4 regions of the Fundidesulfovibrio putealis DSM 16056 genome follow, and region 1 is predicted to be linked to each of the others. Evidence: predicted binding sites of a transcription regulator. Region 1 holds the regulator's gene; each other region holds the start of a gene.
What was found. Region 1 encodes sigma-54, which starts transcription at its own class of promoters, with help from an activator protein. Its sites were predicted from a motif close to CTGGCACGGNNNNTGCTT; they were not measured.
Positions count from the first base shown of each region.

Region 2: the regulator sigma-54 is predicted to act here: its motif matches at 1,018-1,035, upstream of G453_RS0111545 (PEP-CTERM sorting domain-containing protein).
Region 3: the regulator sigma-54 is predicted to act here: its motif matches at 780-797, upstream of sqr (type III sulfide quinone reductase, selenoprotein subtype).
Region 4: the regulator sigma-54 is predicted to act here: its motif matches at 1,020-1,037, upstream of G453_RS0105555 (TylF/MycF/NovP-related O-methyltransferase).

Region 1 is NZ_AUBQ01000004.1:185,332-187,534, forward strand. Features, by position in the region: gene G453_RS0103780 (KdsC family phosphatase) at 1-316, shown strand, start outside; gene rpoN (RNA polymerase factor sigma-54) at 435-1,874, shown strand; gene hpf (ribosome hibernation-promoting factor, HPF/YfiA family) at 1,915-2,203, shown strand, end outside.
Region 2 is NZ_AUBQ01000014.1:32,181-34,383, forward strand. Features, by position in the region: gene G453_RS23645 (patatin-like phospholipase family protein) at 1-811, opposite strand, end outside; gene G453_RS0111545 (PEP-CTERM sorting domain-containing protein) at 1,079-1,996, shown strand.
Region 3 is NZ_AUBQ01000014.1:2,233-4,435, reverse strand. Features, by position in the region: gene G453_RS0111425 (NADH-quinone oxidoreductase subunit B/C/D) at 1-43, opposite strand, end outside; gene G453_RS0111420 (NADH-quinone oxidoreductase subunit A) at 19-432, opposite strand; gene sqr (type III sulfide quinone reductase, selenoprotein subtype) at 888-2,123, shown strand; gene G453_RS0111410 (DUF1641 domain-containing protein) at 2,135-2,203, shown strand, end outside.
Region 4 is NZ_AUBQ01000005.1:35,650-37,852, forward strand. Features, by position in the region: gene G453_RS0105550 (hypothetical protein) at 1-35, shown strand, start outside; gene G453_RS0105555 (TylF/MycF/NovP-related O-methyltransferase) at 200-886, opposite strand; gene G453_RS0105560 (zinc-binding alcohol dehydrogenase family protein) at 1,170-2,174, opposite strand.

The DNA.
Region 1 (2,203 bases):
GCGCTCGCGGGAACTCGGCATCCGTGAATTCCACGGCGGGCACTTGCGCAAGCTCCCCGTGCTCGAAAAGATCATGGCCGCCAAGTGCCTCGAGTTCTCCCAGGTGGCCTACATGGGCGACGACTGGCTGGACGCGCAGATAATGGCCCGCGTGGGCCTGCCCCTGGCCCCGGTCGACGCGCAGCCGGAAATTCTTCGCATTGCCGCCTGGATTTCCAAAAGGCCCGGCGGATGCGGCGCGGTGCGCGAAGCCATCCGCTTCATACTGCTGGCGCAGGGAAAACTCGATCGAATGTGGCGCGAATGGCGTGACTGATTCCCCCCAAGTCTTGCCACGTGCGAGCTTTTAGTGCATAACCGCGCAGGTTGAACGGGCGCGTCCGGCATTTTTCTTGCTAGCCGCCCAAATTCAAACAAAGGAACGCGCGCGCACGATGGCCCTCGAGCTCAGACAGCAACTTAAGCTTTCGCAGCAGCTGGTGATGACTCCCCAGCTCCAGCAGGCCATCAAGCTGTTGCAGCTTTCCCGGCTTGAGCTGATGGAGACCGTGCAGCAGGAGCTTCTGGAGAACCCGCTGCTGGAAGAGGTCGTGATCGAGGACGAGCGTCCCGCCCCGACCATGGCCGAGGAATCCCGCGCTCCCGACGCCACTCAGGAAGAGGGCGCCATGCAGCGCGAACTCCTGAAGACCGCCGAATGGGACGACTACATCGGCGACTTCGCCTCCACCTCGCGCCAGGCCACCGCCCGCGAATACGAGGCCCCGGAGGAGGGAATGTCTTTCGAGGCCCGTCTTGCCTCGAAAACCTCTCTGGACGGACACCTTTCCTGGCAGATCAACCTTTCCCCCTTCACTGCGGCCCAGCGCGTCATCGCTGCCTCAATCGTTGGCAATCTGGACGGTATGGGGTACCTGCAATCCACGGTGGAGGAAATCGCCGAGGACGCCCAGGCAAGCGTGCCCGAAGTGGAAGCGGTTCTTTACGCCCTGCAGCGCTTCGACCCTGTGGGCGTGGCGGCACGCACCCCGCAGGAGTGCCTGCTGGTGCAGCTGGAATTCTACGGCTACACCGATCCCGTGCTCATCGAGATCGTGCGTGAGCACCTGGAAGACCTGGAAAAGAAGCGCTACAAGCCTCTTGCCAAGAAGTTCAAGATCACCATGGAGGAGATCAAGGAGTACCTGGACATCATCCAGACTCTCGATCCGCTTCCCGGATCGCATTTCAGCTCCTCCGACCCGGTGTACGTCAGCCCCGACGCCTACGTGTACAAGTACGGCGACGACTTCGTCATCGTGCTGAACGAGGACGGCCTGCCCAAACTGCAACTATCGCCGTATTATTCAGGCGACATGTCCCGGGGCAGCGGCGGCAAGGACAAGGACTACTTCCAGGACAAGATGCGCTCTGCGCAGTGGCTCATGAAGAGCCTGTACCAGCGCCAGCGCACCTTGTTCAAGGTCCTGGAATCCATCGTGAAGTTCCAGCGGGATTTCTTCGAGGTGGGCGTTACCAAGCTAAAGCCCCTTATCCTCAAGGACGTTGCCGACGACATCGGCATGCACGAATCCACGGTGAGCCGCATTACCACGAGCAAGTACGTGGCCACCCCCCACGGCATTTACGAGCTCAAATTTTTCTTCAACTCCTCTTTGGAGTTGGACGACGGCACTTCCGTCGGTTCCGAATCGGTGAAGGCGCTCATCAAGCAGCTCATCTCCGGCGAGAACCACAAGAAGCCCGTCAGCGACGAGCAGATCGCGGACATCCTCAAGCAAAAATTGCAGGTCAACATTGCCCGCAGGACCGTGGCCAAGTATCGTATGGCCATGGGTATCGAGTCCTCGTCGAAGCGCAAGGCTGTATTGTAATCACACCGCATCCACCCGCGGACACACATCGGAGGAAGATATGAACATTGCTTTTCACTTCAAGAATTTTGAACCGTCCCCCGGCCTGCGCGAATACGCCAACAAGCGTTTCGACAAGCTGGCGAAATACATGCCTAATTCTGACAATGCCGAAGTGATCGTCACCCTGATGGTGGAGAAGACCCGCCAGATCGCCGACGTGATCATCGACGCCGACACGATCCACATCGCTGCCCACGAGCGCTCCGACGACATGTACTCCACGCTGGACCTGATCACCGACAAGCTCGAGTCCCAGATCCGCAAGATGCGCGAGAAGATGAAGGACC
Region 2 (2,203 bases), on a different contig from region 1:
TCAGGCCGATCATGGACCGCAGGTAGCTCGGGAATGATTCCTTCTCGCGCGCCTCTTCGACAGGCTGCCCATTCTGGGGCCGCACCACCGAGCGCGTCTCCACCATCAGGCCCAGCGTCTCCTTGTTGTAGAAGCGTTGCGCGTTGCGCTCGGACGGGTGCTGCAACAGGGAGAAGAGGCTTTCGTCATCCGAGCGGGAAAGCCAGACCCGGTCATCGTAATAATTCAACGGATAATTCCAGGTCAGCCCACCGTCCACGCAGAGTTCCCCGGTCTTGAGCCTCGCGGCGCTGAACAGGAAGGGGATGCTCATGGAGGCCCGCAGGGCTTCCCATATGCGCACGTCAGGCGTGTTTTGCGCGTTGAAAATGAATGGGCACTGGTGCGTCACATTGGTGGCGACCACCGTAAGGTCCCGGAAGCGTTTCGGGGACTGTGCGGCCAGGGCGGCGAGCGTGGCAAAGCTCAGGTCGGCATCTCCCGCCAGGTCGTGCACGTGCCGCCTAAGCCACATGGCCAGACGCCTGCCGTGGAACCACCCATACTCCTTGATGAGACGCGTGAAGTCCCGGACAGGCCACACCGAACCATCCAGGAGCCCACCCAGGAAACGGCTGGTCATCATCTCGCCCAACTGCTCGGCCTTCCCGCCCAAAGCCAGATGCGCGGCCATTATGGCTCCGGAGGATGTGCCGCATACGCGCAGAACGCCGTCGAGAACTCCAAGCTTCTCCAGCGCCGAAATCGCGCCAATGTAGGCGATGCCTTTGACGCCGCCCCCCTTGAAGACAAGATTCCTGAATTGCGACATGCACGGCCTCCTCTTGGGCGGCTTGCAAGAATGGTTCAAATTGCTGGCGTATTTATACGAGCAATTAAAAGAGACCAGGCCGGAACGGCCTTTGCGACAAGACTGTCTTGAATTTTAAGACTAAGAACAGGTCCGGAAATACAGGATTCACTCTCGCTTCAGCCCCTCCCAGACAATGAAACGATGCAATTACAGATACTTAACATATGGCACAACAAATGCTTACAGGAAGCAGATCAAGAAGAATAACGCGCAGGAGCCCGCCACATGAAAAGAACCCTGTCGATGCTCATCGCCTGTTTCACAGTAATCTCAGCAGTTTGTGCGCAGGCATCGACCTATGAATTCAAGGACAGCGATCCCACGGTCATTTTTTGGCCAGACTTCCAGGCCTCAGCCGCCAACAACCGACACAATCAGAACAGTACGGATGTGATTGGCGATCCACAGATCACAGGCGGCACGTTTAACTTTTCCGGCCATTCGCTCCAATCCGTCGCCTTGAACTACACCTCCACCAGCAACGTCCTTGTCCCAGCAGATTGGTTCTTCGACTTCAATAACGACAGCCAGTGGGATTATGTCTTCCACAACAGCAATACCAACTACAAAAATGCCGACAACTACAGAATCTATGACATCTCCGGCCTGCATATGTCCATAGACGGGACCACTGTCTTCACGGTGAACGGTGCGTCCATCGAAAAAATCGTCGCCGCCCCGAGCGACGGAACGGACACCATGGGGAAGTCGACGGTCCACGGTGGCTATGACTACTCCCAGTGGCCCGGCGGCTATTACGGACGTTACGACCACCCCGTCCGCATCGACGACAGGCTCCTCGACCCGCGCAACGCCATCGCCATAAAGGACCAGGCCGTAACAACCAGCCTCATAAACCCCGTCCAGCTCATTGGCAGCATCTCCTTCAATGGCTGGGACGACGCAATCAACAAGTCCACCGGCTTCAATACCGCCATATGGGACCTTGGCATGCCTGGCCTGAACCTGGATCAGTACAGCGGCAAGACCTTCACCTACGCCTATGCCATGCTGTGCGCCAACGACGTGGTCTACGGCACGGCTCCGGTGCCGTCTCCCGAACCTGGGACAATGCTTCTCATGGCTGCCGGAGGACTTGGCGTGATCCTCCTGAACCGCAGGGCCAAAAGAACCAGGCTGTAAAGGCCTTCGACAAATCGTCGAGTTTATTTACAAACCCGGAGGTAAACACGCCTCCGGGTTTTCTCTTTTCCCTCCACTGACACTTCCAGCATTCCCATCTCTTCCCATTGTCTGCACTGGACGAAGCCGCAAAAGTATTGCTAGGGATTTCCCACCCTTTTGCAACTCCGGAACTGAAGGCACACAATGATTCAGGAATGGTTCTGG
Region 3 (2,203 bases), on a different contig from region 1:
GCGTGAATCCGGGCATGTTCATGGTCTGGTGGCCGAACCCCATTGGAGCCCTCCCTTGAGCCAAAGATACCAAAGACTTAAGAGCAGCACGCCGATGAACACCGAGATGCCGATGAAGCTGGCGGCGCTCATTACGTCGAAGGACACGGCCCAAGTATAGATGAAGGCCGTTTCCACGTCGAAGATCAGGAATACCATGGCCACCAGCGAGAAGGGCGCTGGGTAGCGGAAGGACGGTTCAGGCGTGGGGATCACGCCGCATTCGTAGGGTCTGTCCTTCTCCAGAGAACTCTTTGCGGGGTTCACCAGCTGGGTCAGTACCAGAATCACCGCCAAAAGGCCCGCCACCAGCAGGAAGAACACCGTGAGGGCCAAGCCTCCCGGCTCCCACGGCGACAAGGCCGTGGTCATAGATGGGTCGATGGGTGTCATGCGGAGCGTCCTTGGGTTGCGCGCCCTGCCGTAAAGCTGGGGCGATTATGACCCACGTATAGCGCAACCGGGGAGAGAGAGTAAAGAAAAAGAAAGGTTTGAACACTTGCCCGCGATAATTTGCCGTTTTGCTTTTCGCGACGCTCGGTCGGCAATGTGCTGTTGCTGCAACGAAAGTTGACGGCGCAACGTATTTTGCGAGCTCTGCGGGATGGCCCTGGCTGTGGGTTGAGGCGACCCCCGAAAGAGCTTTCGTCAACCAATGTTGCGGCCCTGGGTTTGGGTAGAGTATCTCCCTTGTCAATGCAACCTGTTTAATTTGTTGATGTAATTGTGAATGTGAGGCTCTGGCACGGCGTCTGCTTTAGTGGGGTCACGTGGATTGGGGACTCTCCAAGGACGCTTGGAGGACAACGTCGACCTAGGTTTCAAACCACTAGAGGAGCCGTTAGGACATGAAAAAGCTTGTTATTCTTGGTGCCGGCGCCGGCGGTTGCATAATCGCCAACAAAATGCGTCAGAAGCTGGATGAGAAAGAGTGGCAGATCACCATCATCGACCGCAACACGGTCAACCACTATCAGCCCGGTTGGCTCTTCGTGCCTTTCGGCATCTATGACATCAAGGACTGCATCCGTCCTCTGTCCAGCTTCATTCCGGCTGGCGTGAACTTCATCAACGAAGAGATCACCAACATCGACCCCGTTGGCAAGGTCGTCACCACCACCAACAGCAAGGTTTCCTACGACTGGATCGTCGTGGCCACTGGTTGCAGCATCATGCCCGGCGAGATCGAAGGCATGATGGACGGCTGGAAGAAGAACATCCACGATTTCTACACCCCCAACGGCGCGGTGGACCTGGCCCACAAGCTCGCCCGCTTCGAGAAGGGCAAGATCTGCCTGAACATCGCCGAGATGCCCATCAAGTGCCCGGTCGCTCCCCTGGAGTGGCTGTTCCTGGCCGACTGGTTCTTCTCGATGGAAGGCACCCGCCACAACATCGAGATCGAACTGGTCACGCCGCTTACCGGCGCGTTCACCAAGCCTGTGGCCGCCGCCGCCCTGGGCAAGATCTGCGAAGAGAAGAACATCAAGATCGTCCCCAACTTCGAGATCGCGGCCGTCGACGCCGAGCGCGGCGTGATGGAATCCATGAAGGGCGACGAGGTCGAGTTCGATCTGCTGGTGGCCATCCCGCCCAACTTCGGTTCCCAGGTCATCATCGATTCCGACATCGGCGATCCCATGGGCTACATGAAGACCGACCACTACACCCTGAAGTCCCCGGATTACGAGAACATGTACATCCTGGGCGACGCCACCAACGTGCCCACCTCCAAGGCCGGTTCCGTGACCCACTTCGAGGCGGACGTGCTGACCGAGAACCTGCATCGCGACATCGAAGGTCTGGCCCCGCGCCCCGAGTTCGACGGCCACTCCAACTGCTTCATCGTCACCGGCTACGAGAAAGCCGCGCTCATCGACTTCAACTACAAGGTCGAGCCTCTGCCGGGCAAGTATCCGTTCCCCGGCATCGGACCCTTCGGTCTGCTGGAAGAATCCTACATGAACTACTGGGGCAAGATGATGTTCAAGTGGGTGTATTTCAACCTGATGCTCAAGGGTAAGGATCTGCCCCTCGAACCTCAGATGTTCATGGCCGGCAAAAAGCGCCCCGGCGGCTTCTAGGAGAAGTGACCATGAGCAAAGAGGACCTTATTCTTGAAAAACTCGGCAAGATAGAAGCCGAGCTGGCTGTGATGCGCGAG
Region 4 (2,203 bases), on a different contig from region 1:
CCCTGGCGGGCCAGATGCTGCGGCTGGCTGGCTGATTCAAGGGAGCCGGGACCATGCCCGGCGAGGATTGGTGTCTGGATGCGAAGGGCTTGGGCAGGCAAAGGCTGGACTTCAGGTGTTCCTGACGTGACTGCGTCAATCCGGTGCGCGACGTCACCGCCGCGCACCGCTAGGCTGTCCAGGGGGAGAGACCGTCAAATTAGTGGATCACGATACCGAGTTTCCCGATGTTGTCACGGGCCGCCAGCACGCTCCAGTCATGGCCGCAGCTCTTGGAGAAATGGAGCAGGGCGGCGAAATCGTCCCTGGAATTGAAGTCGTCGAACACCACGACCGTGCCGCGCTTGATGAGCGGGTTCAGGGTCATGAGCACAAACAGGGTGGAGGAGAACAGGTCCGCATCCATATGCAGGACCAGCTGGTTTTCCGGCTTGAAGTCCTGAAGGAAGGGCACCAGGGACTGGTTGAACCAGCCTTTCACGAAGGTGACGCGCGGATCGTCGATCAAGGGTGTCTCGCCGTTGGTGGTGAACGCCCCCTTTTCCTTCTGCCCGGTGACCCAGTTCTCGGGCAGACCCTCGAAGCTGTCGAAGCCGTAGAACCGCGATTTGGGGTGGGTGTTTATCGACGTCCACTTCCTCATGCTGTCGCCCTGGAAAACGCCGAATTCCAGGTAGTCGATGGGCTTGCTCCCGATCATCTTCTCGTGGACGGCCCTGTAGAGCACGTCCCTGCGCTCGTACTCGTAGGAGAGCAGCTCGATCCCCTGCAGCTTCTCGCTCATGGTCTTGTTGAAGAGCAGGTCGTAGTAGCCCTGTTCCCAGACGTCGACGTTGCCGGAAAGAATGAGCTTCACCGCAGCCTGGACGTTGTCCTTGGAGAACATCTGCAATCCTCGCTTGTTGTCGGTAGTGGCCTGGCCCGTACAAGGCAGGCTGTCGTTTCTGTTCCTGACGGTTCCGGGCGTCCGGAGGCGGTCAGGTGGCAAAACGTTCATGTCTTGGCATGCGCATCGACCAGAGCACATTTCATGCCAGGTGTCCGCTTGGGCAGGACTTTCCGCCCAATTGAGGAAAGTCCTGCAAAGGGTCGCGGTTCATCCCTGCTCCAGGCTGCGCGCCAGGCTGCCTCCGGCCTCGCTGCGGCGCGGATTCACGATCCACGGGCGTCTAGAATGCGATCACCTGCTTGCCCACCATGGTCCCGGTGAGCTGGCTCAGGTGGGCGTTGCGCACGGATTCGACCGTCAGGCCGCTGTGGGTGCGGCTCAGGGTGGTGCGCAGGCGTCCCTGGTCCACCAGACTGGCGATGCGCTCCAGTATGTCGCCCTGGCGGCCCATGTCCGGGGTCCGGAACAGGGAGCGCGTGAACATGAACTCCCAGCAGATGCGCGCGCTCTTCTGCTTGAAGAGCCTGATGTCCAGGGGGCCTTCGGGGTCGTCGATCAGGCAGATCCCCCCTTGTGGGGCCAGCACCTTGGCCATGGCCGCCCAGTGTTCCTCGGCGTGGGTGGTGCAGAAGATCGCATCGACGGTCTCGATTCCTTCCGCTGCCAGGCGTGCGGGCAGGTCATCCCTGCCGACAACCACCGAGGCCCCAAGCTCCCGGCACCATGCGGCGGATTCCGGGCGGCCCGCCGTGGCCGCGACCCTGATTCCAGCCCAGGCCGCCAGTTGGATGATCATGGAGCCCACTCCGCCAGCACCGCCGACAACCAGCAGCGTGCGGCCCTGGTTCGCGTTTTCGTCGGGGGTGAAGTTCAGGCGGTCGAAGACACCCTCCCAGGCTGTCATGCCCGTGAGCGGCAGGCTGGCGGCCTCTGCCTGGGTGAGGCTGGACGGGGCCGCAGCCGCAAGGCGTTCGTCCACCAGCTGGTATTGGGCGTTGCTGCCGTCGCGGGTCAGATCGCCTGCGTAGTACACGGTCTGGCCGGGGGTGAAGCGCCTGACCTCAGGTCCGACCGCGTCCACGATTCCTACGGCGTCCCAGCCCAGGATGGCCTGCTTGCCCGGTGCGAGCCGGGCGAACACCTTGGTGTCCACGGGGTTGACCCCGGCGGCCTGGATTTTCACCAGGATGTCGCGGCCTTCGGGCCTGGGAACGCCCCGCTCCTCCTCACGGAATGCCAGGGGATCGCTGGGTGCGTATCCGCCTGTGGCGATGATCGCTTTCATGATTCTCTCCTGCTGCGTGTTGGTGTTGA